DNA from 3 places in the Streptomyces sp. GMY02 genome. Region 1 is predicted to be linked to each of the others. Evidence: predicted binding sites of a transcription regulator. Region 1 holds the regulator's gene; each other region holds the start of a gene.
The links. The regulator HrcA, encoded in region 1, represses chaperone genes, less so after heat shock. The targets are predictions, from matches to a motif close to TTNGCACTCNGNNNNNCNGAGTGCNAA.
Positions count from the first base shown of each region.

Region 1 (10,592 bases):
GTTGTGGTTGCGGTGGCGGGTGGGCACCTGGCTGGCCGTGCCGAGCACCACGAGCTCACGTACGGACAAGACGCCTACCCGGGAGGCCAGTTGAAGCCGCGCCCGCCCAGCACATGGGCGTGTGCGTGGAAGACGGTCTGTCCGGCGCCCGCTCCGGTGTTGAAGACGATCCGGTAGCCGCTGCCGTCGGTCTTGTCGTCGACGGCGACCGCGGCGGCCTCGCGCAGCACATCGGCGGCGACGGCGGGCTCGGCGGCGGCGAGGGTGCCCGCGTCCGGGTAGTGCACCCGGGGGATGACCAGCACATGGGTCGGGGCCTGCGGGTTGATGTCACGGAAGGCGACGGTGGTCGGCGTCTCCCGGACGACGGTGGCCGGCACCTCCCCCGAGACGATCTTGCAGAACAGGCAGTCGGCCTGTGGTTCTCCGGTCATGGTCCGGGCCTCCTCGACGCCGCCGGTGATCGGTTCGCTACGGACGCATGCTATCCGTCCGCGGGGCGCCGCCTGTTGAGAGCGGCCCTGCTGAACCAGTACGTGAGAAGCATGAGCCAGAACAGGGACACGCCCAGCCCGCCCATGGCGCTCGATCCCGCGCCGGGCACGGCGACCACGATCAGCGAATGGAGCCCCAGCAGTCCCACGGCGGCGCCCATCGCGACCACCGGCCGGCAGCGGCGGGCCAGCAGCAGCATCGGCCGGCGCAGCCGCGCGGGCGTCCTGCGGCGTACCCACACCGCCCAGCCGCCCCAGAGCGCCAGCAGCATCAGCGCGGCCGTCACCTGGGCCGCCGTCGCGCTGTCGTCGCCGGGGACCCGTACCGTACCGAGGACCGCGACGACGAACCCGGCCAGCGCGACCCAGCGGGCGCCCGCCGCCACGCCCCAGGCCATGGACTCCAGATTGAACCGGGCGTCACGGTCCTCGCCGTCGAGGGCGGCGGCCGTCGCGAAGCCCTCCGCCGCCGCGGTCCACGCACCGCGCCGCCACCACCGGCGCCGCATCCGGAGCATCGCCAGGTTGTTGTGCGCCTCGCCGCTCTGCGGGTTGAGCCGGAGCGCGGTGCGGTAGGCGAGTTCGGCGGTACGGAAGTCCCGCAGCCGGTGGGCGGTGACCCCGACGAGGAAGTGCGCCGAGTCGTGCTCCGGCGCCAGTTCCGCGGCGCGCCGGGCGACGGCGTACGCCTCCGGGCGGCGGGAGCGGTCGCCGGAGCGGTCCAGGACCCAGGCGAGGGCCTGGTACGCGCCCCAGAAGTGCGGGGCGAGCCTGATCGACTCGCGGGCCGCCGCCTCGGCCTCGGCGTACCGGCGCGCCCCGGCGAGCAGTTCGGCGCGCACGATCCAGCCGGAGAGCTGGCGGGGGTCGGCGCGCAGCGCCTCGTCGACCGCGTGCAGCGCGGTGGGCCGGTCGTCGAGCGCGAGGGCGCAGCGGGCGAGCAGGACCCAGGCGCGCGCGTCGTCCGGGTGGCCGGCGAGATGGGCGGAGACGGAGACGGAGGCCTGTTCGTACCGGCCGATCTCATGGAGCGCGCCGGCCCGTGTCAGCGCCTCGCTCACCGGAAACGGCCGGTGAGCGAACGGGCGGCGAGCGCACGGGCGGTCAGTGCACGGGCGGTCAGTGCACGGGCGGTCAGTGCACGGGCGGCGCCGGGGCGGCCGGGACGAGCGAGGCGGCGGCCGGTGGTCACAGCTTCCGCTTCTTCTTCAGATAGGCCAGCAGATCGTCGTACATCCCGCCGTCGTTGGCGAACATGGCGACATTGCGGGCCGCCGCGAACCAGGGCTCCGTGGACGGCCGTATCTCCTTGGCCGCCGCCAGCAGGTCCGTCATATTGATCATGCGGACCGTGCCGGTACGGGCCGAGTCCAGCAGGGCGCTCTCCGAGGCGGATTCGCAGAGATGGGCGAGATCGGCGCCGGAGAAGTCCTCGGTGACCTTGACGAGCCGGCCGAGATCGACGGATTCGATGGGCCGGTCGCGCAGGTGGTACTTGAGGATCGCCTCGCGCGCGGGCGCGTCGGGCGGCAGCACGAGCAGGGTGCGGTCGAGCCTGCCGGGCCTGCGCAGGGCGAGGTCCACATCCCAGGGGACATTGGTGGCGGCCAGCACGAACACGCCTTCATTGACCGCGTCCACGCCATCCAGTTCGGTCAACAACTGGTTGACGGTATTGCGCATCCCATTGTGGTGCGTACGGCTCCTCTTGGCGCCCAGTGCGTCCAGCTCGTCCAGGAACACCACACAGGGCGCCTGACGGCGGGCGGTCTCGAACACCTCGTGCATATTGCGCTCGGAGTTGCCGATCCACATGTCCAGGACGTCATTGACCGACACGGACAGGAAACTCGCGCCCAGTTCGCCCGCGACGGCCCGGGCCACAAAGGTCTTGCCGCAGCCGGGAGGCCCGTAGAGAAGCAGCCCGCCGCGCAGGCTCTTGCCGAACAGCCTGCGCAGTTCGGGGTTGCGCATGGGGGCGAGGAAGGCGGCTTCGAGGCGGTCCTTGACCTCCCGCATCCCGCCGACATCGGCGAGGGTCACGGCACCCGGAGCGTCGATGTCCCAGGCGGAGGCGGTGGTGGAGTCCTCGCCGCCGCCGTCGGAGGCGAGGGGCGGTTCGGGGGTCCGGGACCGCGCGGACTCCTCCGGAGCGACGAAGCGGGGCGGGATCGCGTCGCTGATCTCCCGCTCGGCCGCGGTCCAGTCGAATTCGCCCGCGCCGGACGGAGGTTGACGGGAAGCGCCGCCTTCTTCAGGAGGCGAAGGAAATGGGGGCGACTCCACGGAGGGCGGCGGCATTGAGGGGGTTGAGGGTGGCGGTGCCGGCGGAGCCGGCACTCCCATGGCGCGCAGCATCAGCGCCCGCGCTTCGGCGTCCCCCGGAGCGTGCTGGAGCGCGACGGCCGCCTCGGTCACCGCCTCCTCCGCGTGTCCCGCGCCGAGCAGCAGCTCGGCGAGATGGATCCGCAGCGGTACGTCGTCGGGGGCCGCGGCCACGGCGGCGCGCAGGCTCCGGATCAGCGGGGACTCGTCGGACATGTCCACCACCCTATGAAGCGGCGGTGGGCCGCTGTCCAGTGGGTGGCGAGTACGGGCCGCGCGTCCGGCCACAGAAAAGCGCGGAAGGCTCGGAGGCCAGGGGGGCCAGGGGTCTCAGCGGCCAGGCCGCTCAGGACCAGCGGCCCGTGCGGCCGAGCAGCAGGGCCGTGGCGGCCGTTCCGGCCGTCGAGGTGCGCAGGACCGTACGGCCCAGCCGGTACGGCTTCGCCCCCGCCTCCGCGAAAGCCGCCAACTCCTCGGGGGACACGCCCCCTTCGGGCCCCACCACCAGGACGATCCGGCCCGCGGCGGGCAGCGGCGCGGCGGCCAGCGGCTCACTGCCCTCCTCGTGCAGAACGGCGGCGAAGTCCGCGTCCGCGAGCAGTGCCGCCACCTGCTTGCCGGTCATGGCGTCCATGACCTCCGGGAACCGCAGCCTGCGCGACTGCTTGCCCGCCTCGCGTGCCGTGGCCCGCCACTTCGCGAGCGACTTGGCGCCCCGCTCGCCCTTCCACTGGGTGACACAGCGCGCCGCCTGCCAGGGCACGATCGTGTCGGCGCCCGTCTCGGTCATCGTCTCGACGGCCAGTTCGCCGCGGTCGCCCTTGGGCAGCGCCTGGACGACGGTGATCGAGGGCGAGGGCTCGGGCTCGGTCCGTACCTCCGTGACCGCGACCTCCAGCCGGTCCTTGCCCTCGACGGCGGCGACCGTCCCGTACCCGCCGGTGCCCGCGCCGTCCGTCAGGACGATCTCCTCGCCGACACGCAGCCTCCGTACGGATACGGCGTGGCGCCCCTCGGGGCCGTCGAGGACGACCGTACCGACGCGCGGCGCGCCGCCCTCGACGAGAAAAACCGGGGCGGTCACGAGGCACTGCCCGCCAAGGACGCGCGCGTCGCTTCGAGTTCGGTCTCCAGGACCTCGACAAGCTGTCCCGCCGGCAGTTCGCGGGCCATACGGTGGCCCTGCCCCGCCCAGAGCGCCATCCCCTGCGGGTCGCCCACCCGGGCCGCGGCCTTGCGCAGCCCGGAGGTGAGGTGGTGGACCTCGGGGTAGGCGGCCGGGGCGTACCGGCCGTGCTCCCGCATGAAGCGGTTGACCAGGCCACGGGCGGGCCGGCCGGAGAACGCCCGGGTCAGCTCGGTCCGTACGAACAGCGGATTGGTCATGGCCTGCTTGTGCACCACATTCGCGCCGGACTCCGGGCACACCAGGAACGCCGTACCGAGCTGGGCCGCGTCGGCGCCCGCCGCGAGCACGGCCGCGATCTGACCGCCGCGCATCAGCCCGCCCGCGGCCACGATCGGAAGCTGTACGGCCTCCTTGACCTGGGTCACGAGCGACAGCAGCCCGATGCCGGCGCCGTCGGTGCCCGGGTCGTCGCGGTGTGTGCCCTGGTGGCCGCCGGCCTCGATGCCCTGGACACAGACGGCGTCGGCACCCGACCACTGCGCGGCCTGGGCCTCTTCGGGGGTCGTCACCGTGACCACGGTGTACGTGCCGGCGCGGGCGAAGGCGTCCAGGGTCGACCTGCTCGGGCAGCCGAAGGTGAAGGAGACCACGGGTACGGGGTCGTCGAGCAGGATCGCCAACTTGGCCTCGTAGCCGTCGTCCCGGCCGGCCTCGGGGTCGCCGAGCGGTGTCTCGTACCAGGTGGCCTCACCGGCGAGCTGGTTGCGGTAGACCTCCACGGCCGCGCGGTCGGCGGACTGCGTCTGGGGCATGAAGAGGTTGATCCCGAAGGGCTGGCCGGTCAGCCCGCGCAACTGTTTGACCTCTTCGTACATGCCGTCCGCGGTCTTGTAGCCGGCGGCGAGGAATCCGAGGCCGCCGGCCTCGCAGACGGCCGCGGCGAGCTGCGGGCAGGAGGCACCACCCGCCATGGGTGCCTGCACGATCGGATACCGGCAGAGATCGGTCAGCGCGGAGGACATGGAGGCATGGTGCCATGCCCTCCGGGACAGCTCCGAATCGGTCCGGGGGTTGTCTACAATCGCCGGACGGGCTGCAAAAAGCCGCCCGTCCGGCGATTGAGGACGACAAACCACGCGCCCAGCGCCCGTTGGCTGTGCACTCCCGGAGGACGACCCCCGTACCACTCGGCCCCGCTACCGCCCGTTGGCTGTGCACTCCCGGGGGACAACCCCCGGACCCCCGGCCGCGCTACCGCCCGTTGAAGGCGTCCTTCAGGCGGGAGAACAGGCCCTGCTGACCGGGCTGGAACTGGCCCGTCGGGCGTTCCTCGCCCCGCAGTTTCGCCAGTTCCCGCAGGAGCCGCTCCTGCTCCGGGTCCAGCTTCGCCGGGGTCATCACCTCGACATGCACGATCAGGTCGCCCCGGCCGCCACCCCGCAGATGCGTGATGCCGCGCCCGTGCAGCGGGATCGACTGGCCCGACTGTGTACCAGGCCGTACGTCGATCTCCTCCATCCCGTCCAGCGTCTCCAGCGGGCACTTCGTACCGAGCGCCGCCGCCGTCATCGGAATGGTCACCGTGCAGTGCAGATCGTCACCGCGCCGCTGGAACACCGAGTGCGCCAGCTCATGGATCTCGACATACAGATCGCCTGCGGGACCGCCGCCGGGCCCGACCTCGCCCTCGCCCGCGAGCTGGATCCGGGTGCCGTTGTCGACACCGGCCGGGATCTTGACCGTGAGCGTACGGCGAGAGCGGATGCGCCCGTCGCCCGCGCACTCGGGGCACGGCGTCGGCACGACCGTACCGAAGCCCTGGCACTGCGGGCACGGCCGCGAGGTCATGACCTGGCCCAGGAAGGACCGGGTGACCTGCGAGACCTCGCCGCGGCCACGGCACATGTCACAGGTCTGCGCCGAGGTGCCGGGCGCGGCGCCCTCGCCGGAACAGGTCGTGCAGACCACGGCCGTGTCGACCTGGATGTCCTTGGTCGTACCGAAGGCCGCCTCGTTGAGGTCGATCTCCAGCCGGATCATCGCGTCCTGGCCGCGCCGCGTCCGCGAGCGCGGGCCGCGCTGCGACGCCGTGCCGAAGAACGCGTCCATGATGTCCGAGAAGTTGCCGAAGCCACCGGCCCCGAAGCCACCGGCGCCGCCCCCGCCCCCGTTCGCCGAGAGCGGGTCCCCGCCGAGGTCGTAGACCTGCTTCTTCTGCGGGTCCGACAGCACCTCGTAGGCCGCGTTGATCTCCTTGAAACGCTCCTGCGTCTTGGGATCGGGATTGACATCCGGATGGAGCTCGCGCGCGAGTCTCCGGAATGCCTTCTTGATCTCGTCCTGAGATGCGTCGCGGCGTACGCCGAGTACGGCGTAATAGTCCGTGGCCACTTACGACTCCGCCAGGATCTGTCCGACGTAACGTGCCACTGCGCGTACCGCTCCCATCGTTCCGGGGTAGTCCATGCGGGTCGGTCCGACCACGCCGAGTTTGGCGACTGCCTCGTCGCCCGAACCGTAGCCGACCGCGACGACGGACGTGGAGTTGAGCCCCTCATGGGCGTTCTCGTGCCCGATACGTACGGTCATGCCCGGGTCCTTGGCCTCGCCGAGCAGCTTGAGGAGCACCACATGCTCCTCCAGCGCCTCCAGCACCGGCCGGATGGTCAGGGGGAAGTCGTGTCCGAAGCGGGTGATGTTGGCCGTACCGCCGATCATCAGCCGCTCCTCGGTCTCCTCGACCAGAGTTTCGAGCAGGGTGGCGAGCACGGTGGACACCGCGCCGCGGTCCTCCTGCTCGAACGAGTCGGGCAGGTCCTGCACAAGCTGCGGCACGTCCGCGAACCGGCGCCCGACGATCCGGCTGTTGAGCCGGGCGCGGAGATCCGCGAGCGAGGTCTCGCCGAAGGGCGCGGGCGCGTCGATCATGCGCTGTTCGACCCGTCCCGTGTCCGTGATCAGGACGAGCATGAGCCGGGCGGGCGCGAGCGCCAGCAGCTCCACATGCCGCACCGTCGAACGGGTCAGCGAGGGGTACTGCACGACGGCGACCTGCCGGGTGAGCTGGGCGAGCAGCCGTACCGTACGGCCCACGACATCGTCGAGGTCGACGGCGCCGTCCAGGAAGTTCTGGATGGCGCGGCGCTCCGGCGAGGACAGCGGCTTCACACCGGCCAGCTTGTCGACGAAGAGCCGGTAGCCCTTGTCGGTCGGGATGCGTCCCGCGCTGGTGTGCGGCTGGGCGATGAAGCCCTCGTCCTCCAGGACCGCCATGTCATTGCGGACAGTGGCCGGCGAGACACCGAGCTTGTGGCGCTCGGTGAGCGCCTTGGAGCCGACGGGCTCCTCCGTGCCGACATAGTCCTGGACGATGGCGCGCAGGACCTCGAGTCTGCGTTCGCTGAGCATCGCGCACACCTCCAGCTACGGTCGTCGTCCCGGGCCGTATCACTTCTTGCCGTACCACTGCTTGCCGTGTCACTGCTTGGTACTTGCTCTGATACTTGCTCTGGTACTCATCGGTACTCGTTCTTGGCACTCGCTCACAGGGAGTGCCAACACTCCCCCCGTCAGTGTACGGCCGTGGGGTACACCCCTAGCAAGGGTGGCCGGGCACGGTAACGCCCGATCGCGCCGGTCGGCGGGGGCGCGGTTTCCGTAGCGTCCCGTAGCGTCCTGGTATGGACCTCTGCTGGGATCTCCGCTGGGAAGAGCACGGATGGGAGCGGCTGGCTCCCGGGGTGGGGCGGCGCCGGCTGCCGGGATGGGACGCGACGGCCGGACTGGTCGTCGGCGAGGACTCCGTCCTGCTGTACGACACGGGCGCGACGCTGCACGAGGGCGCGGGGCTGCGGGCGGGGGTGCGGTCGCTGCTGGGCGAGCGGCGCGTGACGCATGTCGCACTGAGCCATCCGCACTTCGACCATGTGTTGGGCACGGCGGTGTTCTCGGGGGTGGAGGTGTACGGGGCGGTGGGGCTGGCGCGGCTGCTGTCGGGGGGCGGGCCGGGGCTGTACGAGGAGGCGGTACGGCTGGGGGCCGACGCGGGCGAGACCGCGCGGGCGGTGGAGGTGCTGGTGGTGCCGCGGCACGAGGTGTCGGGGGAACTGGTGCTGGAACTGGGCGGGGGGCGGCGGGCGGTGCTGGTGAATGTCGGGCCTGGGCATACGGCGCACGATCTGGCGGTGCTGGTGCCGGGGGCTTCGGCGGGGGTGGGAGCGGGGGGCAAATTCGGCACGGGCGGGTGTGGCTTCGGCGGGGGCGGGGGTGGCTTCGGCTCGGGCGGGTGCGGGTGCGGACTCGGCGGGGGCGGGGGTGGCTTCGGCGCGGGCTGCGGGGACTTCGGTGGCTCCTCCTGTGGTCTTCTGCGGCGATCTGGTGGAGGAGTCGGGTGAGCCGCAGGCGGGCCCGGACGCGATCCCGGCCCGCTGGCCCGCGGCCCTGGACCGGCTGCTGGCGCTGGGCGGCGAGGACGCGGTGTATGTGCCGGGGCACGGGGCGGTGGTGGACGCGGCGTTCGTACGGGCACAACGCGAGGCGCTGGCGCGGCGGTTCGGAGGGTCGTAGGAGGCGGGGGCGCGTGGCCGGCAGGGGGCGGCGGGCCGGGGGCCGGGGGCCGGCCGGGCGCGTGGCCGGGGGCCGGCCCGGGGCCCGAAGCGGGGCCCGGGGGTCGTAGCCGTAGTGGCGCGGGCGGCCTATCGTCTTGCGAATGCGTAGCTACAGCCCCGATCTGACGCCGCCGTGGAAGAAGTCCACGCCCGCGCCCGAGGTCCCCGCGGAACCGGATCTGGTGGTCGAGGAGGTGTCGACGGGCTTCTGCGGCGCGGTGATCCGCTGCGAGCGGACCGCGGAGGGGCCGACGGTCACCCTGGAGGACCGGTTCGGCAAGCACCGGGTGTTCCCGCTGGTGCCGGGCGGGTTCCTGCTGGAGGGGCGGGTGGTCACCCTGGTCCGCCCGACGGCGGCGGGCCCGGTCCGGCCGGCCCGTACGGCGTCCGGTTCGGTGGCCGTGCCGGGGGTCCGGGCGCGGGTGGCGCGGGCGGGCCGGATCTATGTCGAGGGCCGCCATGACGCAGAGCTGGTGGAGAAGGTGTGGGGCGACGATCTGCGCGTGGAGGGTGTGGTCGTCGAGTATCTGGGCGGCATCGACGATCTGCCCGCCGTCGTCGCCGAGTTCGGCCCCGCCCCCGACGCCCGGCTGGGCGTCCTGGTGGACCATCTGGTCCCGGGCTCGAAGGAGTCCCGCATCGCGGCGCAGGTCACCGGCCCGGACGTGCTGGTCGTCGGCCACCCGTACGTCGACATCTGGCAGGCGGTGAAACCGTCGTCCCTGGGCATCCCCGAATGGCCGGCGGTCCCGAGGGGCGAGGACTGGAAGACGGGCGTCTGCCGGACGCTGGGGTGGGGGGAGAACACGGGGGCGGCGTGGCAGCACGTGCTCTCCCGGGTCCGGACCTACCGCGACCTGGAGCCGGCGCTGCTGGGGCGGGTGGAGGAACTGATCGACTTCGTCACGGCGCCGGAGGTTTGAGCGGGAGGTTTTCCCCAACCCCGCCCCTTCCCGAACCCGGGGCGAGCCCCGGGACCCCGAACCGCGCCCTGCGGGCGCGGGAGGTGCGTTCGGGGGTACGAGTACCCCCGAGCCCCCAGCAGCGCCGGCTCCGTGCCGCGCAGCCGCCCGAAGGGCGAGGGCAGCCGCCGCGCCATGGCGCCGGGCGCGCTGTGAGCGCACAGCGCTCGCGCCAGGTGCCCCCACACGGGCACAGTCCACGCACCACAACGCGCCCGCAGACGCCAGCGGCGAGCGACCGCCCTGGGAAGACCCGCACCTCTGCATCCCGCCTGCACAGGCGGAGCGGGGGGTAGCCCCGGCCCACCGCAGCCCGCGCACCACCACGTCCCGCAGACGCCAACGGTGGCAACCAGCCACAGGAAAACCCGCACCCACGCATCCCACCCGCACGGGCGGAGCGTTGATCTCGCCGGTGACAGCGCGGACAGTGGCCATCCCACCCGCACAGGCGGAGCCGGTGGGGAACACCGGCCCGCCGCCAGGCGGGCGCACCACCACGCCCCCCGCAGACGTCGGCGCCGGGCCGAGGTTGGGCCCGCGCCAGGCGGGCGACCTGCGGGCGCGGCCCGCGCCCCTTCAGTCCACCAGGTCCCGCACCACCGCGTCCGCCAGTAGGCGGCCCCTCAGCGTCAGTACCGCCCGCCCCTCCTCGAACCGCTCCCCCGACAGCAGGCCCGCCGTCACCGCGCGGCCGGCCGCCGCCAGGCCCTCGCGGGTCAGCAGGGACAGCTCGCAGCCCGCGGACAGCCGGAGTTCCAGGAGGATGCGCTCCACCCGGCGGTCCTCCGCCGAGAGGATCTCCCGCCCCGCCCCCGGCGACCGCCCCGCCGCCAGCGCCGCCGCGTACGCACCCGGGTGCTTCACGTTCCACCACCGCACCCCGCCCACATGGCTGTGCGCCCCCGGCCCCGCGCCCCACCAGTCCGCGCCGCGCCAGTACAGCTCGTTGTGCAGACAGCGGGCCGCCTCCGAAGTGGCCCAGTTGGACACCTCGTACCAGGAGAAGCCCGCCTCCGCCAGCACCGCGTCCGCGATCAGATACCGGTCCGCGTGCTCGTCGTCGTCCGTCATC
Region 1 is NZ_CP077658.1:5,772,191-5,782,782, reverse strand. Features, by position in the region: gene KQY30_RS24445 (ribonuclease Z) at 1-69, opposite strand, end outside; gene KQY30_RS24440 (histidine triad nucleotide-binding protein) at 75-434, opposite strand; gene KQY30_RS24435 (tetratricopeptide repeat protein) at 485-1,555, opposite strand; gene KQY30_RS24430 (26S protease regulatory subunit) at 1,683-3,035, opposite strand; gene KQY30_RS24425 (16S rRNA (uracil(1498)-N(3))-methyltransferase) at 3,166-3,903, opposite strand; gene KQY30_RS24420 (nitronate monooxygenase) at 3,900-4,970, opposite strand; gene dnaJ (molecular chaperone DnaJ) at 5,200-6,339, opposite strand; gene hrcA (heat-inducible transcriptional repressor HrcA) at 6,340-7,356, opposite strand; gene KQY30_RS24405 (MBL fold metallo-hydrolase) at 7,629-8,342, shown strand; partial or broken gene KQY30_RS24400 (MBL fold metallo-hydrolase) at 8,299-8,514, shown strand; gene KQY30_RS24395 (DUF3097 domain-containing protein) at 8,657-9,478, shown strand; gene hemW (radical SAM family heme chaperone HemW) at 10,097-10,592, opposite strand, start outside.

Region 2 (10,592 bases), 2.5 Mb from region 1:
TCGGGGACTCGGTCTGCGATCTGCGCCATCACGGCGGCAATGACCAGGCGGTGTACGCGTTCGCGCGGGAGGATCTCGACTTCTGGGAAAGGGAGTTGGACCGGCCGCTGCCCAACGGGATCTTCGGCGAGAATCTCACCACCTCCGGGATGGACATCACCGGCGCGAGGATCGGGGAGCGCTGGCGGATCGGCCCCGATGTGGTGCTGGAGGCGACGAGCGGCCGGATTCCGTGCCGTACGTTCCAGGGGTGGCTCGGCGAGCGCGGCTGGATCAAGCGGTTCACCGGCCAGGCGGTGACGGGAGCGTATTTCCGGGTCATCACTCCGGGTGAGATCCGTGCGGGCGATCCGATCGAGATCGTCCACCGGCCCGCGCACGAGGTGACGGTGTCCCTGGCCTTCCGTGCCGTCACGACCGAACGGGATCTGCTGCCGCGTCTCCTCGCGGCCGGTGAGGCGCTCCACTCGGAGAAGCTGAAGAAGGCACGCGAGTACGTCGAGCGGTACGGGCAGGGCGTCTGAGACGGGACACTCAAGCGGCCGGCGCGGAACGCCTCAAGCCGTGCCCGGCAGGCGCCCGGCCCTTGCTCGCGGCGACACCCCCTAAGGGTTGGTGCCCGTGGTGAAGTGGCCCTGACCTGGGGCGGGTTGGACGGAATACTTCATGCGTAGGGGATGCCCCTGAGAGTGACGGGCGGGGTCTCGGGGGTGCCTCGGGGGCGCCCCCGATGAAGCGGGACCCGGCCCGCCGGGACGCTCGGATCATGTCTGGGTTCAAGCGTCTCCTCATCATTCTCGTGTCCTTCGGGATCGTCCTGACCGTGGCGGCCGGCGGCGGATTCCTCTGGGTGTACTCCGGCGCCAAGGTCTCCACGGCCGGCCGCGGCACCTTCCGTAACCAGCTCGCCGTACCACCGCTCGCCAAGTCGTCGGTCGGCCCCGACGGCACCCGGGTCTTCGACCTGCGGATGCAGGCCGGCGAGACCGAGTTCACCGCCGGGCAGAAGACCCCGACCTGGGGCTTCAACGGCAGCTATCTGGGGCCCACACTGCGCGCCCAGCGCGGTGAGAAGGTCCGGATACGGGTCAGCAACACGCTGGACGAGGCATCGACCGTGCACTGGCACGGAATGCGGCTGCCCGCGGCGATGGACGGCGGCCCGCACCAGCTGGTCGCCCCCGGAGCGACCTGGTCACCGCACTGGAAGATCGACCAGCAGGCCGCGACGCTGTGGTACCACCCGCATCCGCACGGCGAGACCGAGGACCATGTCCAGCGCGGTCTCGCCGGGATGTTCATCCTCGACGACGCGAAGTCCCTCGGGCTCGGACTGCCCGACACGTACGGGGTCAACGATCTGCCGCTGATCGTCCAGGACGTGAAGTTCGACGGGGCCCGCTTCGACCACGGCCACGGGCTGTTGCAGACCGTCGGCTTCCTCGGGGACCGGACGATGGTGAACGGCACCCTCGACCCGTACCGCGTGGTCGGCGACGAACTCGTACGGCTGCGGCTCCTCAACGCCTCGTCCGCCCGCACCTATGACTTCGGCTTCGACGACGACCGGGAGTTCTCGCTGATCGCCACCGACGGCGGGCTGCTGGAGAAGGCCGCGCCCATGAACCGGATCCAGCTCTCGCCGGGCGAGCGCGCCGAGATCGTGGTACGGGTACGGCCCGGGGAACGCACCGTACTGCGCAGCTACCCGCTCTCCATCGGCCAGGACTTCTACAACCAGCGCTTCAACGGCGGCGACGACACCTTCGACGTACTGGAACTGCGCGCCCAGAAGCGGCTGCGGCACTCGCCGGCGCTGCCCGCCACCCTGGAGAAGCCCGAGATACCGGACGGTTCGCATGCCGCGCGCGGGCGGTTCTTCAACCTCCAGGTGACGGGGATCAACGGCAGGCCCATGAGCATGGGCCGGATCGACGGCACGGTCACACGCGGGGCCACGGAGATCTGGACCGTACGGAACACCAATGGGATGCCGCACAACTTCCATGTCCACGGGGTGCAGTTCAGGGTCCTGTCGGTGAACGGCCACGCACCGGAACCGGCCCTGCGCGGCGCCAAGGACACCGTCTTCCTGCCGGACCGTACGACGGTGAAGCTGGCGATACGGTTCGACGGGCCGGCCGACCCGAATGCCCCGTACATGTACCACTGCCATCTGCTCTACCACGAAGACCAGGGGATGATGGGGCAGTTCGTGGTGGTCGACAAGGGGCAGCGGGCAGGTCGTCCATCTGCCGTCCACGCACATCAGGGCCACTGATCCAGGCACTAACGTGCCCGTATGACGACTGCTTTGATTACGGGCGCGACGGCCGGGATCGGCGCGGCCTTCGCGCGCCGGCTGGCGGCGGACGGGCACAATCTCGTCCTCGTGGCGCGTGACACCGCACGCCTGCGGGACCAGGCCACCGAGCTGCACGACCGGCACGGCATCGAGGCCGAGGTACTGACCGCCGACCTCTCCACCGACAGCGGGATCGCGTCGGTGGAGAGGCGGCTCTCGGACCTCAGACAGTCCGTCGATCTGCTGGTCAACAACGCGGGATTCGGCAACAAGGGCCGTTTCCTCGAAGTCTCCATGGCCGACGAGCTGACCATGCTGAAGGTGCACTGCGAGGCGGTACTGCGGCTCACCTCGGCGGGCGTGGCGGGCATGCGGGAGCGGGGCCGGGGCGGAGTCGTCAATGTGGCGTCCGTGGCCGCGTTCGTACCGCGCGGGACGTACGGCGCCTCGAAGGCCTGGGTGGTGCAGTTCACCCAGGGCGTGTCCCGGGATGTGGCGGGGACGGGGGTACGGCTGATGGTGCTGTGCCCGGGGTTCGTACGGACCGAGTTCCATGAGCGGGCCGGGATGGGCACGGACAACATCCCGGGCTGGATGTGGCTCGACGCGGACCGGGTGGTGGAGGCGGCGCTGGCGGATCTGGCCCGCGGCAAGACGGTGTCCGTACCGGACCCGCGGTACAAGGCGCTGATGGGCGCGGTAAAGCTGGCGCCGCGCGGCCTGCTGGGCGGAGTCACCTCGAAGACGGGCCGCAAGTACGGACCGCAGTAGACGACGCGCCGAGGCCGCCGGCGCACCGGCATGGTCGCGGGGGCGGGGAGCTGAGGCGTGAGACGGTCCGGGACGCGGTGACGCGCACGGGCCCGCGCGTCGGGCACCGGTACGAGGAGCCCCCGGGCCCGCCGACGTGCCGGAGCCCGGGCACCGGTGCGGGCCGGTCGTGGGACGCGCCGAGGCCCGGCGCCCCTGAGCGGGGTGCCGGGCCTCGGTGTGACCGTACGGGCGTACGCGCCGGGTCTCAGTGGCTGTGGCCGTGGCCGCCCTGAGCCGCCTCGGGCTCGTCCTCGGCCGGCTTCTCGACGACCAGCGTCTCGGTCGTGAGCAGCAGCGACGCGATGGACGCGGCGTTCTCCAGCGCCGAACGGGTGACCTTGACCGGGTCGATGACACCGGCCTTCACCAGGTCGACGTACTCGCCGGTCGCGGCGTTGAAGCCGTGGCCCTTGTCCTGCTCCGCCACCTTCGCGGTGATGACGTAGCCCTCGAGGCCCGCGTTCTCCGCGATCCAGCGCAGCGGCTCGACGACGGCGCGGCGGACGACCGCGACACCGGTGGCCTCGTCGCCCTCCTTGCCGAGGTTGCCCTCCAGCACCTTGGCGGCGTGCACCAGAGCGGAGCCACCACCGGAGACGATGCCCTCCTCGACCGCGGCGCGGGTCGCGGAGATGGCGTCCTCCAGACGGTGCTTCTTCTCCTTCAGCTCCACCTCGGTGGCGGCGCCGACCTTGATCACGCACACGCCGCCGGCCAGCTTCGCGAGGCGCTCCTGGAGCTTCTCGCGGTCCCAGTCGGAGTCCGTGGACTCGATCTCGGCCTTGATCTGGTTGACGCGGCCCGCGACGTCCCCGGCGTTGCCGCCGCCGTCGACGATGGTCGTGTCGTCCTTGGAGATGGTGACGCGGCGGGCGGAGCCCAGCACGTCGAGACCGGCCTGGTCGAGCTTGAGGCCGACCTCCTCGGCGATGACGGTCGCACCCGTGAGGGTGGCGATGTCGCCGAGCATGGCCTTGCGGCGGTCACCGAAGCCGGGGGCCTTCACCGCGACCGCGTTGAAGGTGCCACGGATCTTGTTGACGACGAGGGTGGAGAGCGCCTCGCCCTCGACGTCCTCGGCGATGATCAGCAGCGGCTTGGAGCCACCCGCCTGGATGACCTTCTCCAGCAGCGGGAGCAGGTCCTGGATGGAGGAGATCTTGCCCTGGTGGACGAGGATGTACGGGTCGTCGAGGACGGCCTCCATACGCTCCTGGTCGGTCACCATGTACGGCGACAGGTAGCCCTTGTCGAAGGCCATGCCCTCGGTGAAGTCCAGCTCCAGACCGAAGGTGTTGGACTCCTCGACAGTGATGACACCGTCCTTGCCGACCTTGTCCATCGCCTCGGCGATCAGCTCGCCGACCTGCTGGTCCTGCGCGGAGAGCGCGGCCACGGCGGCGATGTCGGACTTGTCGTCGATCGGACGGGCGGTCGAGTGCAGCTCGTCGGAGACGGCCTTGACCGCGGCGTCGATGCCCTTCTTCAGGGCGGCCGGGGACGCGCCCGCGGCCACATTGCGCAGGCCCTCGCGGACCAGCGCCTGGGCCAGCACGGTGGCGGTGGTGGTGCCGTCACCCGCGATGTCGTTGGTCTTGGTCGCCACCTCCTTCACGAGCTGGGCACCGAGGTTCTCGTACGGGTCGTCGATCTCGACCTCACGGGCGATCGTGACACCGTCGTTGGTGATGGTGGGGGCGCCGAACTTCTTGTCGATGACGACATTGCGGCCCTTGGGGCCGATCGTCACCTTGACCGTGTCGGCAAGCTTGTTGACGCCGCGCTCGAGGGCGCGACGGGCGTCCTCGTCGAACTTCAGGATCTTCGCCATGGGAGCTTCTCTGTCCTCTCACATGAACCGCGCCCCTGTCCGCCCGGCAATCGCAGGGCGGCCAGGGGCGCGGTTCACAAGCAAACTCGAACTGGGTGATTACTTCTCGATGATCGCGAGCACGTCGCGAGCCGAGAGGACGAGGTACTCCTCGCCGCTGTACTTCACCTCGGTGCCGCCGTACTTGCTGTACAGAACGACGTCGCCGACGGAAACGTCGAGCGGAAGCCGCTCGCCGTTCTCGAAACGGCCCGGACCGACGGCCAGGACGACGCCCTCCTGGGGCTTCTCCTTGGCGGTGTCCGGGATAACCAGGCCAGAGGCCGTGGTCTGCTCGGCGTCGAGCGGCTGGACCACAATGCGGTCCTCGAGCGGCTTGATGGCAACCTTGGTGCTGGCGGTCGTCACGATCCGACCTCCCCCTTCGGAGATCTCACGGGGTTGACTGTCTGAGGGTGGCGAAAGGGTCGATCCGTCGTCGCGGGTGCCGGACCTGCCAGTCGCGCTTTGGCACTCTCCATGGGGGAGTGCCAGACCCGAGACTATGACCGCGATTAGCACTCGGTCAAGCGGAGTGCCAATACGGCTGCGCGTGGCGGTTCGGTCTCGATAGGAGAACGCCGTCACCAGGGGCTTGATTCCGTACGACTGTACGAACAGCGCACACGCCTGTGGACAACGCGGCGACGTTCACAGCCGTCCCCCGGCGCGCACGCCCGGGCCCCCGGGCCCCGGCTCCGTGTCCGGCCGCTCCGTGTCCGCGCCCCCGGTCCACCGCTCCGTACCGCCCGCGGTCGCCGTTTCCGTACGACCCGCGGACTTTTCCGTACCGCCCGCGGACTCCTCCGTACCGCCCGCCGATCGTTCCGCACCCATGAGCGGCCGTTCTCCGGGGCACATCTCGCGCGGCTGGCGGGCGAGGCGTACGGCTCCTCGCCCGGCCGCGCCCGGTGCGGGGTGCGAGGCGTGCGGGGCGACCTTCTGTGCCGCTTTCTGTGCCGCCTTGCGGCCGAGCCGTTCGATCGGGTCCACCGGGTCGGACGTCTGCGCGCAGCCGGCGGCGACGAGTGCGCCCACCGCCAGTGCTCCGGCCGCCATCAGCCGGTTTCCGAGCTTCATCGGAGCACCTCCCGCCTCATACGTAGTCCTCCAGCCGGCCCACGGAATACCCCTTGTCCGTGATCACCTTCATCACATGCCGGATCATGTCGGGCATGGTGCCCGGCCACTCGTCCTGCCCCCGGAAGTGGGTCAGGATGATGTCCCCGGGGTGGATGTCCTTGTCCCACTCACGCCACTCCATGTGGTCGGGGAACGCCTCCGACGCCCAGATGGGTGCCGCCTTCACACCGCACTCCTTGGCGGCCACGAGGGTGTCGCGGTTGTAGTTGCCGAAGGGCGGCCGGAAGAGCGTGGGACGGTGCCCGTACCGCTTCTGGAGTTTGTCCTGCTGACCGCAGATTTCCCGCTTCTGCTCCTCGTACGACAGGCCCGGCATGTAGGGGTGGTTGAGGGTGTGGTTGTTGAGGGTGACCCCCTGGTCCTGCATCTGCTTGAAGTAGCCGTAGTTGTCCTTGATGACGTAGTCGCTGAGGAAGGCGGAGTACGGGATCTTCAACTCGCTCATCATCCGGAGCAGGTCGGGATCCTTCTCGGAGCCGTCGTCGATGGTCAGGAAGACGACCTTGTCCTTGGTCGGGACGGTGGTGAAGATCGGCGGCAGATTCTCGCTGTCCTCGACCTCGAAGCCCTTGCGGGTGGTGATGACCGGCTTGACGCTCGGCGGTCTGGGCGCCGGCAGCGGGGTGGCGTCGAGCCCCCACTTCTTGGCTGCGATCGCACGGGCGGCCTGATTGCGGCGGAGGTTGTCGGCGTAACCGGCGATCATCCCGGCCGGGGCCTCCTCCTGCGCGTCCGGCCCGCCATGGCCGGGGGCGCCCGGCTGGCCGGGGTGCGCGCCCGCGGGCCTGGGCACCTCGCCGGTGCCGGCGGTGCATCCGCAGACGACCGCGCCGACGAGGAGTGCGGCCAGTACGGCGCGGCCGCGTCTGCCTCGCGCGCGCGGCGCCGCCGCGGCCGTGGCCGTGCTTGCCCCTGCGCTCTGTCCGCCGCTTGTGGCGGCGTCCGCGCCCCGCCTGTCCCCCGTACCGCCCCTGCCTCCCTTCGCCGTCACCCTTGTCATCATTTCTTCGTTTTGTCGTACTAGTTGCATGGTGTCGGATCCTGTCAGCGCGGGGTGCCCGCGCCCGGACGACAGCGCCGCCGGGGCGCCCACCATCGCCCGGCTGGCCCACAATGGACCGGGTGACCGACCGCGCCTCCGCACCCCCGCACACCGCCTCTCACCAGAGCGCCCCTGCCTCCCTCGGCGCCGACTCCCCGCTGCTCGCGCCGCTGCTCTCCGCCGAGGGCCAGGCGCTCCTCGCCGAGCTGCGCGACCACGACCCCGCGGGGGAACTCGCCGTCGCCACCCGGCTGCGCCGCGAGCACCCGGCCGAGCTGGTCTCGGCGGCGCTGACCCAGGCGCGGCTGCGCCAGCGCGCGGTGGCGAAGTTCGGCGCGGAGGACGCGTACCGCATGTACTTCACGCCGAACGGAATCGAACAGGCCACCCGCTCCACCGTCGCCGCCCACCGGGCCGCCCGGTTCCGCGCACTGGCCCCGGAGCGCCGGATCACCGACCTCTGCTGCGGCATCGGCGGCGACGCGATCGAGCTGGCCCGCGCGGGCTTCGCCGTGACGGCCGTCGATCTCGACCCGCTGACCTGCGAGATCGCCGCCGCGAACCTGCGCATGCTGGCTCCGGGCGCGCAGAGCGCGCAGGCCACTTCGGCCACCCGGGGCACTTCGGCCGCTCCGCCCGGTCCGCCGGGTCCGCCCGCTCCGCCCGCGACGGTGACGCGCGCCGATGTCCTGGAGTACGACCTGGCCGGGGCCCGTACCGTCTTCATCGACCCCGCCCGGCGCGGCGGCCGGGGCAGGATCTTCGATCCGGAGGCCTACTCACCGCCACTGTCGTGGGCGGTCGAGGCGGTACGACGGGCCGGCACGGGCGCGGTCAAGATCGCGCCCGGCATTCCGCACGAGCTGATCCCCGACGACTTCGAGGCCGAGTGGATCTCGGACTCCGGGGACGTCAAGGAGGCGGTGCTCTGGTACGACGGCCGCAGCGGAACGTCCGGTTCCGTCACCCCCGGTGCCCGCCGCGCCACCCTGCTCGCCCCCGGCCGACCCACGGTGACCCTCACCGGCCGCGGCCTCCCCGACCCGCCCGTCCGCGCCACCGGCCGTTTCCTCTACGAACCGGACGGCGCCGTCATCCGCGCGCATCTGGTCGCCGAGGTGGCCGAGGAGCTGGAGGGCGGCCTGCTGGACGAGACGATCGCGTACATCACGGCCGACGAGCCGCGCCCCACCCCGTACGCCACCGCCTACGAAATCACCGACGAACTCCCCTTCGGCCTCAAGAAGCTCAAGGCCCTGCTGCGCGAACGCGAAGTCGGGATCCTGACGGTGAAGAAGCGCGGCTCGGCCGTGGAACCGGAGGAACTCCGGCGCCGGCTCAAACTCAAGGGTCCGCACTCGGTGACGGTCTTCCTGACCCGCGTGGCGGGCGCCCCGACGATGCTGCTGGGGCATCCGGTGGAGGCGTGAGAGGCCCGTCCGGGCAGGGGCCAAGGGCGAGGACAAGGGGCGCGGTGGGGCAGGCGCCAGAGGGCCGGTGGGGCAGGCGTGAGACGCCCGGTGGGGCTTACTGGAGGTCGGTCAGGTCGTCCGCGTAGATCTGCGACAGCGGCTGCGGGCCGATGTACTGCTGGCAGTTGCACTGCCTGCGTTCGTAGTGGAGTGGCTTCTTGTTCTCGTCCCACTCCGTCGCCACCTCGACATCCTCATGACACTTGCCCCGTTTGTCATGCTTCGCAAGGTGGTGCGTGCAGCCGCAGACCGGCACCGGGGGCTTGTGGGCCTGCTCCAGGGCCAGCCGTTCCTTCTCCTCAAGCCTCAGAAGCTCGATTCTGCGCTCGTGGCGGGTGCGGAGCGCGGTGCGGCCGGTGTCGGCGATCCAGCCGAAGCCGCCGACGATGAAGAAGACGAATATCCACCAGAGCCATTCCATCCGCCGCCCCTTCACCGTGAATGGCGCATGCGTTCTCCCTTCAGGATAGGACGGACACTCGCGGAACTCAGGACAGGACGGTCACCCGGGGCACCGGCTCAGCGGTGCGCGCCTCCGCCCCAGCGTTCGGGGACCGGGCTGAGGAACCGCCCCGACCAGCTCTGATGCGCGTACGACTGGACGGCGCCCAGCACCCCGGTCGCCAGGACCGTGAGGCCGAGACCCAGCGCGTAGACCGTCTCGCCCACGGTGGGCGAACCGGGTCCAGCGCTGGCGGAGGACCAGGCGGCGGCCGTCGCCCACATCCCCAGCAGGCAGAGCGCCACGGACGGCAGCAGCCACAGCACGCACCGGCGGTGGGCCCGTACGCGTACATCCACCGCGGGGTCCCGGGCGAGGTCGGCCCAGGCCTCCAGGAGCAGCCGTACGGTACGGCCCCGCTCCAGCCAGAAGCCGAGCGCGACCCCGGTGGGTATCAGCAGTAGCGCGGCGAGGAACAGCGCGACCAGACCGGTCACCTGGTTCAGACCGCCCTGTTCGAAACTCTGGATGGCCAGTCCGACGGCGGCCCAGCCGACCACGCCGACCGCGCCCAGCAGCCAGAGCAGCACGAGCCGGCCGATCCCGAGCCGCCGTACGGTCAGCGTGGCCAGGGCGGCGGCCCGGTCCGCGAGCAGCGCTTCGTGGTCGGGCCAGGTACGGAGATGGAGGGGCGGCGGGGGCGGCGGCAGGCGGGTGGCGGCGGAGGCAGCGGAGGGGCTGGTCCTGCTGGTCCTGCTGATCATTGGGCAGAGGGTAGCGGTGCGCAGCGTGGGGCGCCGACGAGGGTGTGTGTCAGGGGCGGGGCCGGCGGCCGACCACGAGTAGCTTCGGGGCCATGCCGCCGATCTCCTTCGCGTACCTGCTGAAACGGCTGCTGAGAGGTGAGCACTGGCAGCGGCTCCATGTGAAGGCCGCCATCTGGGCCGCGCTGCTCCTCGTACTCGTGCTGCTGATCGGCTCCTGGATCATCGTCCCGGTCGAGACCTCGGCGCCCCGCGCGACGATCACGTCCTTCCCGGTCGCGCTGTGGTGGTCCGTCGAGACGGCCACGACGGTCGGTTACGGGGACTTGTATCCGGTCACTCCGTGGGGGCGGGTCATCGCGGGTGTGGTGATGTTCGTGGGCATCTCGGTCTTCAGCATCGTGACCGCGTCGCTGGCGACCTGGTTCGTGAGCAACGCCGTCCACCGGATGCGCCGGCTCGCCCTGGCCGTCGAACACGCCGGGCGCGAGGGGGAGGCGGAGGTCGCGGACGAGCTGCGGGCGATGCATGAGCGCTTCGATCGCCTGGAACGGCTGGTCAGCAGGGCAGGCGGGGGCGGCGGCGGGCGCGAGCGGCGCGACAGCGGCTGAGGGGGCTGTTCAGGCCGTGAACGAGCGGACGTACGGGAGTGGGTCCGGAAGCGGCAACGGGGCCGGCCGAGAGGTGCCGGAGAGCCTGGAGCGGATGCTGGCGGCGGAGGTCTCGCTGCCGTCCCGGATG
Region 2 is NZ_CP077658.1:3,281,517-3,292,108, forward strand. Features, by position in the region: gene KQY30_RS13675 (MOSC domain-containing protein) at 1-524, shown strand, start outside; gene KQY30_RS13680 (multicopper oxidase family protein) at 767-2,281, shown strand; gene KQY30_RS13685 (SDR family oxidoreductase) at 2,303-3,076, shown strand; gene groL (chaperonin GroEL) at 3,324-4,949, opposite strand; gene groES (co-chaperone GroES) at 5,049-5,357, opposite strand; gene KQY30_RS13700 (hypothetical protein) at 5,640-6,068, opposite strand; gene KQY30_RS13705 (polysaccharide deacetylase family protein) at 6,085-6,981, opposite strand; gene KQY30_RS13710 (class I SAM-dependent methyltransferase) at 7,245-8,603, shown strand; gene KQY30_RS13715 (hypothetical protein) at 8,701-9,066, opposite strand; gene KQY30_RS13720 (hypothetical protein) at 9,165-9,851, opposite strand; gene KQY30_RS13725 (potassium channel family protein) at 9,944-10,462, shown strand; gene KQY30_RS13730 (transmembrane transport protein) at 10,479-10,592, shown strand, end outside.
Region 2: the regulator HrcA is predicted to act here: its motif matches at 5,504-5,530, upstream of groES (co-chaperone GroES).

Region 3 (10,592 bases), 960 kb from region 1:
ACGAGCGGTGGATGCCGGTGTTCGCCGAGGCCGGCTGGACGCCGCTGGCGATGTCGCTGTCCAACCACACGGGCTCCCGGTCCCTGCCGGACGCGGAGTTCCTGGCGTACACGCCCGGTGACTACGCAGCCGAGGTACGTACGGTCCTGCTTACCCTCTTCCCCGACCTCGCCCCGGACCTGAGGCCGCCCGTTCTGCTGGGCCACAGCATGGGCGGCCTGGTGACGCAACTGGTGGCCGAGGCGTACGTACCGTATGCCCTCGTCCTGGTCTCGACCGTGGGGCCGGGGCAGCTCGGCGCGACGCGGGCGGGGGAGCTTCCGGCGGACCGCCCGGTGGCATACGGGCGGGAGGAGATCCAGGAGATGTGGTTCCGCCATATCTCCGAGGAGGACCTCGAACATCTGATGGAGCTGCTGACCCCCGAGTCCCCCGGCGTCGTGAACCGCCTCAGGAACGGCACCGTCACCATCGACCCCAGCACCATCCGCTGCCCGGTCCTGGCGGTGGGCCCGGAGAACGACCGCGCGCCGGTCCACGACATCCGTACCATCGCCAAACTCCTCGGCGCGACCCCGGTCCTCGTCCCCAACACCGGCCACGACATGATGCTCGAAACCCCGGGTCTCCCCGCCGCCTCCACCATCACCGCCTGGCTCAACACCCTTCCCGGGCAAGGACATTGATCCCGGGGTCCCGGGGTCCCGGGGCCCCGGGGCAAGGGCAGTGATCCCGGGATCACGGGCAGGGGCAGTGATGCCGGGGTCCTGGGCAGAGGCAGTGATCAGGCTTCCGGGGCAGTGATCAGGGAAGCCGCCCGTTCCGCGATGGCGTAGACCGCCGGCATGGTGTTGGCCGCGGGTACGGACGGCATGACGGACGCGTCCGCGACCCGGAGGCCGGTGATTCCATGGACGCGGAGTCGCGGATCGACGACGGACATGGCGTCCGTACCGATGCGTGCCGTACCGGCATAGTGCCAATAGGAGGCGTAATCGTCGATGATGTAGGAACGCAGTTCGCTGTCCGTGGTCAATTCCGGGCCGGGGTCGGCCTCTCGTAGCCGCCATGGATCCATTGCCCGTGCCGCACCGATTCTCTGCGCGATCCGCAGGGCGACAAGCATACCGTCGAGGTCATAAGGATCGCTGAAATAGCCCGGTTCGATCACGGGCGGGGAATCCGGCTCCGGATCAGCCAGCCTGACAGTTCCCCGGCTTTTGGGTGTCATCAGCGCGAAGCCGATCGTATAGCCGTTCTGGGGGCCGGCCACCGGCGGAATGCAGCGGCCATGACTGGCTATCATGAATTGGATGTTCGGGCGTTCCTGTTCCGCGTGTCCAGGAATGGGAGCGGTGATGACACCGCCCATTTCCGCATGATTACTCACCCCGGCCGGGACCGGTTGCGCCGCTTCATAGGCGACACCGGAAAGGGTGTGGTCACACAGATTCCCACCGACGCCCGGAAGGTCGAGGACCGGGCGGACACCGACGGACCGCAGATGGGATTCCGGGCCGATCCCGGAGAGCAGCAGGAGCTGGGCGCTGCCGATGGTGCCCGCGGTGAGGACGGTTTCCCTCGTGCAGCGCGCGGTGTTGCCGCGGCCCCCGGCTCCGTACTCGATGCCGGTGCATCGGCCGTCCTCGACCAGGACCCGGCCGACCAACGCGTCCGTGACGACCGTCAGGTTCCGCCGCGCCCGGACGGCGGGGGTCAGATAGGCGTCGGCGGCGGTGACCCGCCTGCCGTCCCTGATGGTCACGTCGTGCCAGCCGAAACCCTCCTCCAAGCCGCTGCTAGGGTCGGCGGCCTGGGGCAGGCCCACTTCCCGGGTCGCGTCGAGCAGCGCGGCCGTGACGGGATTGGGCGAGGCGATGGTCCGTACGGTGACGGGCCCGGCGGTTCCCCGTACCGCGGAATCCCGGTCGGGCGCGGTCTCGGACCGTTTGAAAAAGGGAAGGAGGTCGTCGAATCCCCAGCCCTCGGCACCGGCGTCGGCCCAGGCGTCATAGCCGCTGCGATGCCCCCGGATGAACACCATGACATTGATATCGGTCGAGCCGCCCAGCCCTTTTCCCCGCGGAAAGACAATGGACCGTTTTGTGGTCTCGTCGATTACGGAGTCACCCCAGTCGCCGGAGCCCCCGAGCAGAGTCGGCCACACCTGCGGGGTACGCGCCCCTTCAGGCGGCCCTCCGGAACCCGCCTCCACCAGCAGGACGCGCGCCCCGGGATTCTCGGAAAGGCGCGCCGCCAGCACACACCCGGCTGTTCCGCCGCCGGCGACGACGTATTCATACTCCGTCTCGTGCCCGTGTCCCGCCTGCCCCATCACGAGAATCGCCTGCCTCACCCCCGAGGTCCGGTCCCCTGAACCCTCCAGCGTAGGCGCGCGCCGGAACCCCCGCATTCCGGTGCCGACCAGGCGGCCGTGGGGACCGGCCACAGGGACCGAGTGGGCGGGGTGGTCAGGACGTTGCCGCTCGTTCCCGCGCGCTGCGTTCCACGCACAGCTCGTTGCCCTCGGGGTCCCCGAGCGTTGCCCAGCCCGTGCCGTCCGGGCGGCGGTGGTCGGCGAGAAGGGTGGCGCCCAGGGCGAGGAGGCGGTCGACCTCCTCGTCGCGCGTACGGTCCTGGGGCTGGAGATCCAAGTGCACCCGGTTCTTGGCGGACTTGGCCTCGGGCACCGTGATGAACAGCAGCGCCACGCCCTCCGCCGTGACCAGCGCCTCCGGGTCCCCGGGATGATCGTCCTCAGCCAGCGACCCCCCGAGCACCTGGGCCCAGAATCCGGCGAGCGCGTACGCGTCGGCGCAGTCGAATGTGATGTGTCGTACGAGCGAAGTCATGCGCGTCACTCTGATTCGTCACGCCCGGCACTGTCCAGGTGATTTCCGTCGGACGCGGGACCCGTAACTCAGCGCGGCGAAAGCCTGGATGACGGCCGCGCTGAGGAGTGTGACGGGGAGGGAGCGGGTCGCGAGGGGGGCGGTGAGGGCGGCGCCCAGGGCGAAGGCGGTGATCTTGAGGCTGGCGCCGGTGGTGAAGATCTGGGCGCGCAGACGCCCGGGCGCCTCCCGGTGCCGTATCGCGAACAGCGCCGCGAGCTGCGGCCCCTCGCCCAGGCCGGCGATCAACGCGGCGAAGGTCAGCGGAACCGGCCGGCCGGTCGCGGCAAGGAGAAAGGCGACCGCCAGTACGAGCGTGCCGCACCGGAGAACGCTGTCGGGCCGCCGCATCAGCCGAGGACACTGGGCGAGCACCGCATTGGCCAGCAGCGCGGAGGCGGCGACGCCGGAGAGCAGCAGGACCCCGTGCCCGGCCGCCCCGAACACCCGCTCCCCGAGCAATGGAGTGCACGCGACGAACATGCCTTGCCCCACACAGGAGATGACGGACACGGCGGTGGCCCGGGCGAGGGGCGGGGTACGGACGATGGCCCGGAATCCGGCGCGGATATCGGCGGAGAGAGGTGTACGCGCCGGGGGCCGAAGCGGCAGCGCGAGCACGGGAGAGGGAGATGAAGAGGGTGACGGTACGGGCAGCCTCCACGCCGCCGGAACCGCCGCGCCTAACAGCGTCGCGGATACGATCACGCTCATCGGCGCCCCCACCGTGCCCGCGACCGCGCCCGCAGCCGCCGGGCCCGCCAGACCGGCCGCGTTGAAGGTCATCGCGTCGAGGGCGGTGGCGCGGGGGAGGTCCTTCTCCCTTACGGTGTACGGGAGTTGGGCGGTCCAGCCACCTGACAGAGCCGGCCCCAGCAGTCCCGCACACACCGCGATCAGGAGCGTGGCCACCACCGGTACGCGCCCGATGCTCAGCAGAATCAGGACGAGGGCCGACGCGTAAGCCCCCAGCGCCACGGCCAGCAGCCGGCCAGGACGGGGCGATCTGTCGAGCAGTACGCCGAAGACCGGGCCGCCGACCGCCGCCGAGACCGTGACAGCGCCGAGCAGCAAGGTCGCCGTGGAAGCCGATCCGGTGATCGCCAGCCCGGCCAGAAGCAGTGCTGGGCCCGACATCTCGTCCCCTGTACGGGCCGCGGCGGCTCCTACGACGTACGACCGGAGTACGTAACGCTCGTCCATGCCCGGCACGTTACGTATGTAACTCAAACCTTGACCAGATGCGTTACATTCGCCCCATGCCGCCTCCTCCCCCGCCGCTGCCCCCGCCTCCGAACCCGGCCCCGAAGGCCCCGCACCCGAAGCCCTCGACCACCGCCCAGCGAACCGCCGCCCTCGTCAACGCCCTCACCAGCCACGACCCAACAGCCGACGCGGCCGATGCAGACTATGCAGCCGACGCGATCGGCGCGGTCACCGAAGTCCTGCGCGAACACGGCGAGGCCGAGCCCATCGAACTCTCCGTCCAGGACATCGCCGACATGCGCGCCGTCGCGTTGAAGCTCCGCGAGGTCTTCGCCGCCGAGGACGTCGACTCCGCCGCCGCCTCGCTCAACCGCCTGCTGCGCCTGAGCCCCGGCCCCCTCCGCCTCACCTCGCACGACGGACTGACCACCTGGCACCCGCATCTGGACAGCACGGACGACGCGCCGTGGGCCGAGTGGCTGCTCGCGTCGTCGTGCCTCGCGCTGACCGTTCTCGTCTGGGACCGGCAGCGCCCGCCCGGCGGGATCTGCGCGTCGGCCAGTTGCCGGAACGTATATGTCACCCAGGGCAGCGGCCTCCCCCGCCGCTACTGCTCCCGCCGCTGCGCGACCCGTGAACGCGTGGCCGCCCACCGCCGCGCCCACGCCTGAGCCCACCCCTGCCCCGGGCCCCTGTCCCCACCCCGGCTCCGCCCCAGGCCCCCGTCCCAACCGTGCCCGAGGCCGGGCCCAGGCCCAAGCCCAGCGCTCGCGCCCAGTCAGCCGTCACCGCGCATCACCGCGGCCGCAAGCCCGCCAACAACGTCTCGACCGCACCGGACACCAGCTCCCCGAGGGGCTTCGTACCGTTCGCCCCGGCGGCCATTCCGGTGGCCGCGAGCACCGCGAGCCCCTGCAACAGCGCCAGCACCGTCATATCGGCCCGCCCCGACGTGTCGGGGTCGATGTCCCCCCGCGCCCGCGCCTCCGCGAGCAGCCGTACGGGCGCGGCGAACGCCCTGTCGTTGGCCTCCCGCAACCGGTCGCCGCGCGAACCCTCCTTCGAGCCGTGCATCAGCAGGAGCAGTTCCCGATGCTCGACCGCGAACTCCACATACACCCGCGCGAAGAGCACCAACCGCTCGGCGAAAGCGCCCTCGGCGTCGTTCAGCGCCGTGTCGAGCCTGCGGCCGAGGCGCTCGTACCCCACCTCTGCGAGGGCGTCGAGCAATGCCCGCTTGTCGGGGAAGTGCCGGCGCGGCGCGGCATGGCTGACGCCGACCTCGCGGGCGAGTTCCCGCAGGGAGAGGCCGTCGGCGCCGTGTTCGGCGAGGGTACGTTCCGCCTGCCGCAGCAGCGCGGTGCGGAGGTCGCCGTGGTGGTAGGGCCGGGGTGCGGTCACTCGGCCACCCTATCCAGATGTTCCCATTGACTACAATGTATCCAGTGACTACTTTGCAGCCATGACCAGCTCACACCCCACCCTCCGGCCCGCCGCCCCCTGGACCCTCGCCGACCTGCCGCCCCAGACCGGCCGTACCGTGATCATCACCGGCGCGGGCAGCGGTATCGGCCTGGAGACGGCCCGGGCACTCGTGTCCGCGGGGGCCCATGTCGTCATGGCCGTACGGAATGCCGAGCGCACCCGCGAGGCAGCCGCGAGCATGACCACCACCGGCCCGGCCACCGACACGGCCATCGGCGCGACCACCGGCTCCGCCACCAGCGCCGCCCCGCGGCACGGCCGCACGGCCGGCACCGTCGAAATCCGCGCCCTGGACCTCGCCGACCTCGCCTCCGTCCGCGGCTTCGCCGCCTCCTGGGACCGCCCGGTCGACGTCCTGATCAACAACGCGGGCGTGGCCAACGTCCCGCCCGGCCGTACCGCCGACGGCTTCGAGACCCACTTCGGCACCAACCACCTCGGCCACTTCGCACTGACCAACCTGCTGCTCCCCCGGATCACCGACCGCGTGGTCACCATCGCGTCGAACGCCCACAAGAACGCCACGCTCGACCTGGACGACCCGAACTGGCGGCGCCGCCCCTACCGCGCCTCCGCCGCCTACGGACAGTCGAAGCTCGCCAATCTGCTCTTCACCCTCGAACTACAGCGCCGACTGACGAAGGCCGGCTCCCCGCTGCTCGCCGTCGCCGCCCACCCGGGCGCGGCGACCACCGGCCTGAACCGCCACCTGGGCCCGTTCATGACCCTGGTCGCCACGATCGTCGGCCGCCTGGCCATGCAGAACGCCGCGGCCGGCGCCCTCCCGGCCCTCTTCGCCGCCACCCAGAACCTCGAAGGCGCCGCCTACATAGGCCCCGACGGCCGGGGCGAACTCCGCGGCCACCCCGCCCGGGCCGGCCGCACCCCCACCGCCCAGGACCCGTCCCTGGCCCGCCAGTTGTGGACCCTCTCCGAGGACCTCACCTCAACGGCCTTCCCCAGCCCCGGAAAGTGACCCTCGCCGCGCGGCGAGAGCCCCCGAAAACGCCCGAGGGCGGCACCCCCACACAGGGGTGCCGCCCTCAGTACAGAAGCGTACGGATCTACCGACGCGGGACGGATCCGAGCCGAGGAGGCTCAGAAGTCCATGTCACCGCCCGGCATGCCGCCCGGAGCCGCGGCCGCGGCCTTCTCCGGCTTGTCGGCGATGACGGCCTCGGTGGTCAGGAACAGCGCCGCGATGGACGCCGCGTTCTGCAGCGCGGAACGCGTCACCTTCGCCGGGTCGATGATGCCCTCGGCGATCATGTCGACGTACTCGCCGGTCGCGGCGTTCAGACCGTGGCCGACCGTCAGGTTCCGGACCTTCTCCACGACGACGCCGCCCTCAAGGCCGCCGTTGACGGCGATCTGCTTGAGCGGGGCCTCCAGCGCCAGCTTGACGGCGTTGGCACCGGTCGCCTCGTCGCCCTCCAGCTCCAGCTTCTCGAAGACCGAAGCGGCCTGGAGCAGAGCCACGCCACCGCCGGCGACGATGCCCTCCTCGACAGCGGCCTTGGCGTTGCGCACCGCGTCCTCGATGCGGTGCTTGCGCTCCTTCAGCTCGACCTCGGTCGCGGCACCGGCCTTGATGACGGCCACGCCGCCGGCCAGCTTCGCGAGGCGCTCCTGGAGCTTCTCGCGGTCGTAGTCCGAGTCGCTGTTGTCGATCTCGGCGCGGATCTGGTTGACCCGGCCGGCGACCTGGTCGCTGTCACCGGCACCGTCGACGATGGTGGTCTCGTCCTTGGTGATGACGACCTTGCGGGCGCGGCCCAGCAGGTCCAGGCCGGCGTTCTCCAGCTTCAGGCCGACCTCCTCGGAGATGACCGTGCCGCCGGTGAGGATGGCGATGTCGTTGAGCATGGCCTTGCGGCGGTCGCCGAAGCCCGGGGCCTTGACGGCAACCGACTTGAAGGTGCCACGGATCTTGTTGACGACCAGGGTCGACAGCGCCTCGCCCTCGACGTCCTCCGCGATGATCAGCAGCGGCTTGCCCGACTGCATGACCTTCTCCAGCAGCGGAAGGAGGTCCTTCACATTGCCGATCTTGGAGTTGACGATCAGGAGGTACGGGTCGTCCAGGGACGCCTCCATACGCTCCATGTCGGTGGCGAAGTAGGCCGAGATGTAGCCCTTGTCGAAGCGCATACCCTCCGTCAGCTCAAGCTCCAGACCGAAGGTCTGGGACTCCTCGACGGTGATGACGCCTTCCTTGCCGACCTTGTCCATGGCCTCGGCGATCAGCTCGCCGATCTGGGTGTCGGCGGCGGAGATGGAGGCGGTCGAAGCGATCTGCTCCTTGGTCTCCACGTCCTTGGCCTGCTCCAGCAGAGCGCCCGAGACGGCCTCGACGGCCTTCTCGATGCCACGCTTGAGGGCCATCGGGTTGGCACCGGCGGCCACATTGCGCAGGCCCTCGCGGACGAGCGCCTGGGCGAGCACGGTCGCGGTGGTCGTACCGTCGCCGGCGACGTCGTCCGTCTTCTTGGCGACTTCCTTGACCAGCTCGGCGCCGATCTTCTCGTACGGGTCCTCGAGCTCGATCTCCTTGGCGATGGACACACCATCGTTGGTGATCGTGGGGGCGCCCCACTTCTTCTCGAGGACGACGTTACGGCCCTTGGGGCCAAGGGTGACCTTGACGGCGTCGGCGAGCTGGTTCATCCCGCGCTCGAGACCGCGCCGTGCCTCCTCGTTGAACGCGATGATCTTGGCCATGTGAAGTGGTCCTCCCGGACAGGGGTCTCCCCGGGCCGCAGGGCCCAGGGGGCGGGTGGAGCGGACCGCGCCGGCGCCCGCGACGGACGGCCTGAGAGCCGTGCGGTTCATTGCCCCACCGGCTCTTCGGGCCTCACAGACCCGGTCCTCAAGTTGTCACTCTCACTTGCAGAGTGCTAACGCCAATGATTAGCACTCGACCCCCGAGAGTGCAAGCTCCCCCGGCTCCCACGACCCCTTCGAGGCACCCGCGCCGGAGCGGCCCCGCCGGAAGGCCGGAGCCCCCGGTTCTTACCGGGTGGGCGCACACGCACGGGGGCGCACACGCACGAGGGGCCCGTATCCCCATCTCTGGGATACGGGCCCCTCGCGCGTGAGCTGAGTGCGTCGGTGGCCGATCGCGCCGGGATCAGACGGCGAGCTTGACCATGTCCGCCTGCGGACCCTTCTGGCCCTGCGAGATCTCGAACTCCACTCGCTGACCTTCTTCAAGGGTGCGGTAACCGTCCATCTGGATCGCGCTGTAGTGGACGAAAACATCCGCACCACCGTCGACCGCGATGAAGCCGTACCCCTTCTCCGCGTTGAACCACTTGACGGTGCCCTGAGCCATGCCTAACTCCCCTATTACTGGCCCTTCCAGGGGGCCACACTTCGCGCCGGAACGCGTCGACCGCGGCTGAATGTATCTGCCCAACTGCCCTCTGCAACAGGTCAATCGGACGAGAATTCTGGGCATGGCTGAACACGCATAGCGACGAATTCGCTGCGTTCCCGGGCAAGTCGGGCCGGGCAAAGCGCACCTATAGCGCAAACAACACCAGGACTTTGCCCCCATGTTGTCGCGTTCTGATACACGCGCGGCAGGGCCGGCGGAGGGGCGTTCCCATACTCTATCGCGTTCAACCATAGAGAATGGCTCCCTCCGCTTGCTTCGCGGAGGGAGCCATCGGTGGAGCTTTCGGGGAGCCGCCAGAGAGCCGTCGGAGAGTCGTCGGAACGAGTCGGAACGTGCCGCGCCGGCCGGGCGGCGGAGCTCAGCCCCCGGCGACCGCCGGGATGATCGAGACGCCCGCGCCCGCCGGGGTGACGGTCTCCAGGCCCTGCTCGAAACGGACATCGTCGTCGTTCACGTACACGTTCACAAAGCGGCGCAGCTTGCCCTGGTCGTCCAGGACACGCGCGGCGATGCCGGGGTGGTTGGCCTCCAGGGACTGGATGACCTCGGAGAGGGTCGCCCCCTCGGCCGGGACCTCGGCCTGGCCGCCGGTGTACGTACGGAGAATGGTCGGGATGCGGACATTGACGCTCATAGTGGTGTTCTGCCTTCCGTCTTCCGGCTTTCCGTAACGCCGGTAACGTCGTCGGGTTTCAGCGGGCCAGGCCGGCTTCGCGGAACGCGTCCAGGCTCGGGCGGATCGTCGCGGTCGGCCCCGTCGTCGCCGCCACGGCGTCCAGGGTCTTCAGTCCGTCACCCGTGTTGAGGACGACGGTCGTCAGCGCCGGGTCGAGCAGACCGGAGTCGATCAGCTTCTTCGTCACACCGACCGTCACCCCACCGGCGGTCTCCGCGAAGATTCCCTCGGTGCGGGCCAGCAGCTTGATCGCCTCGACGATCAGCTCGTCGTCGACGTCCTCGACCGCCCCGCCCGTACGCCGGGCGATGTCCAGGACGTACGGTCCGTCCGCCGGGTTGCCGATCGCCAGCGACTTGGCGATCGTGTCCGGCTTCTGCGGCCGTACGACATCGTGCCCGGCCTTGAACGCGGTGGACACCGGCGAGCAGCCCTCGGCCTGGGCGCCGAAGATCTTGTACGGCCTGTCCTCCACCAGCCCCAGCTTGATCAGCTCCTGGAGACCCTTGTCGATCTTCGTGAGCTGCGAGCCCGAGGCGACCGGGACGACGATCTGGTCGGGGATCCGCCAGCCGAGCTGCTCGCAGATCTCGTACGCGAGGGTCTTGGAGCCCTCGCCGTAGTACGGGCGGAGGTTGACGTTGACGAAGCCCCAGCCCTCGCCCAGCGGGTCGCCGATCAGCTCCGAGCAGAACCGGTTCACATCGTCGTACGTGCCCTCGATACCGACGAGTTCACCGCCGTACACCGCCGCCATGACGACCTTGCCCTGCTCCAGGTCGTGCGGGATGAACACGCAGGAGCGGAAGCCGGCGCGGGCCGCGGCGGCGCCGACCGCGCCGGCCAGATTGCCGGTGGACGAGCAGGAGAGCGTGGTGAAGCCGAAGGCGCGGGCGGCCTCGACGGCGATGGCGACGACGCGGTCCTTGAAGGA
Region 3 is NZ_CP077658.1:4,813,704-4,824,295, reverse strand. Features, by position in the region: gene KQY30_RS20455 (alpha/beta hydrolase) at 1-686, shown strand, start outside; gene KQY30_RS20450 (GMC family oxidoreductase) at 785-2,356, opposite strand; gene KQY30_RS20445 (VOC family protein) at 2,472-2,852, opposite strand; gene KQY30_RS20440 (MFS transporter) at 2,871-4,094, opposite strand; gene KQY30_RS20435 (CGNR zinc finger domain-containing protein) at 4,151-4,768, shown strand; gene KQY30_RS20430 (TetR/AcrR family transcriptional regulator) at 4,893-5,498, opposite strand; gene KQY30_RS20425 (SDR family NAD(P)-dependent oxidoreductase) at 5,560-6,558, shown strand; gene groL (chaperonin GroEL) at 6,681-8,303, opposite strand; gene KQY30_RS20415 (cold-shock protein) at 8,713-8,916, opposite strand; gene KQY30_RS20410 (ubiquitin-like small modifier protein 1) at 9,341-9,616, opposite strand; gene thrC (threonine synthase) at 9,675-10,592, opposite strand, start outside.
Region 3: the regulator HrcA is predicted to act here: its motif matches at 8,457-8,483, upstream of groL (chaperonin GroEL).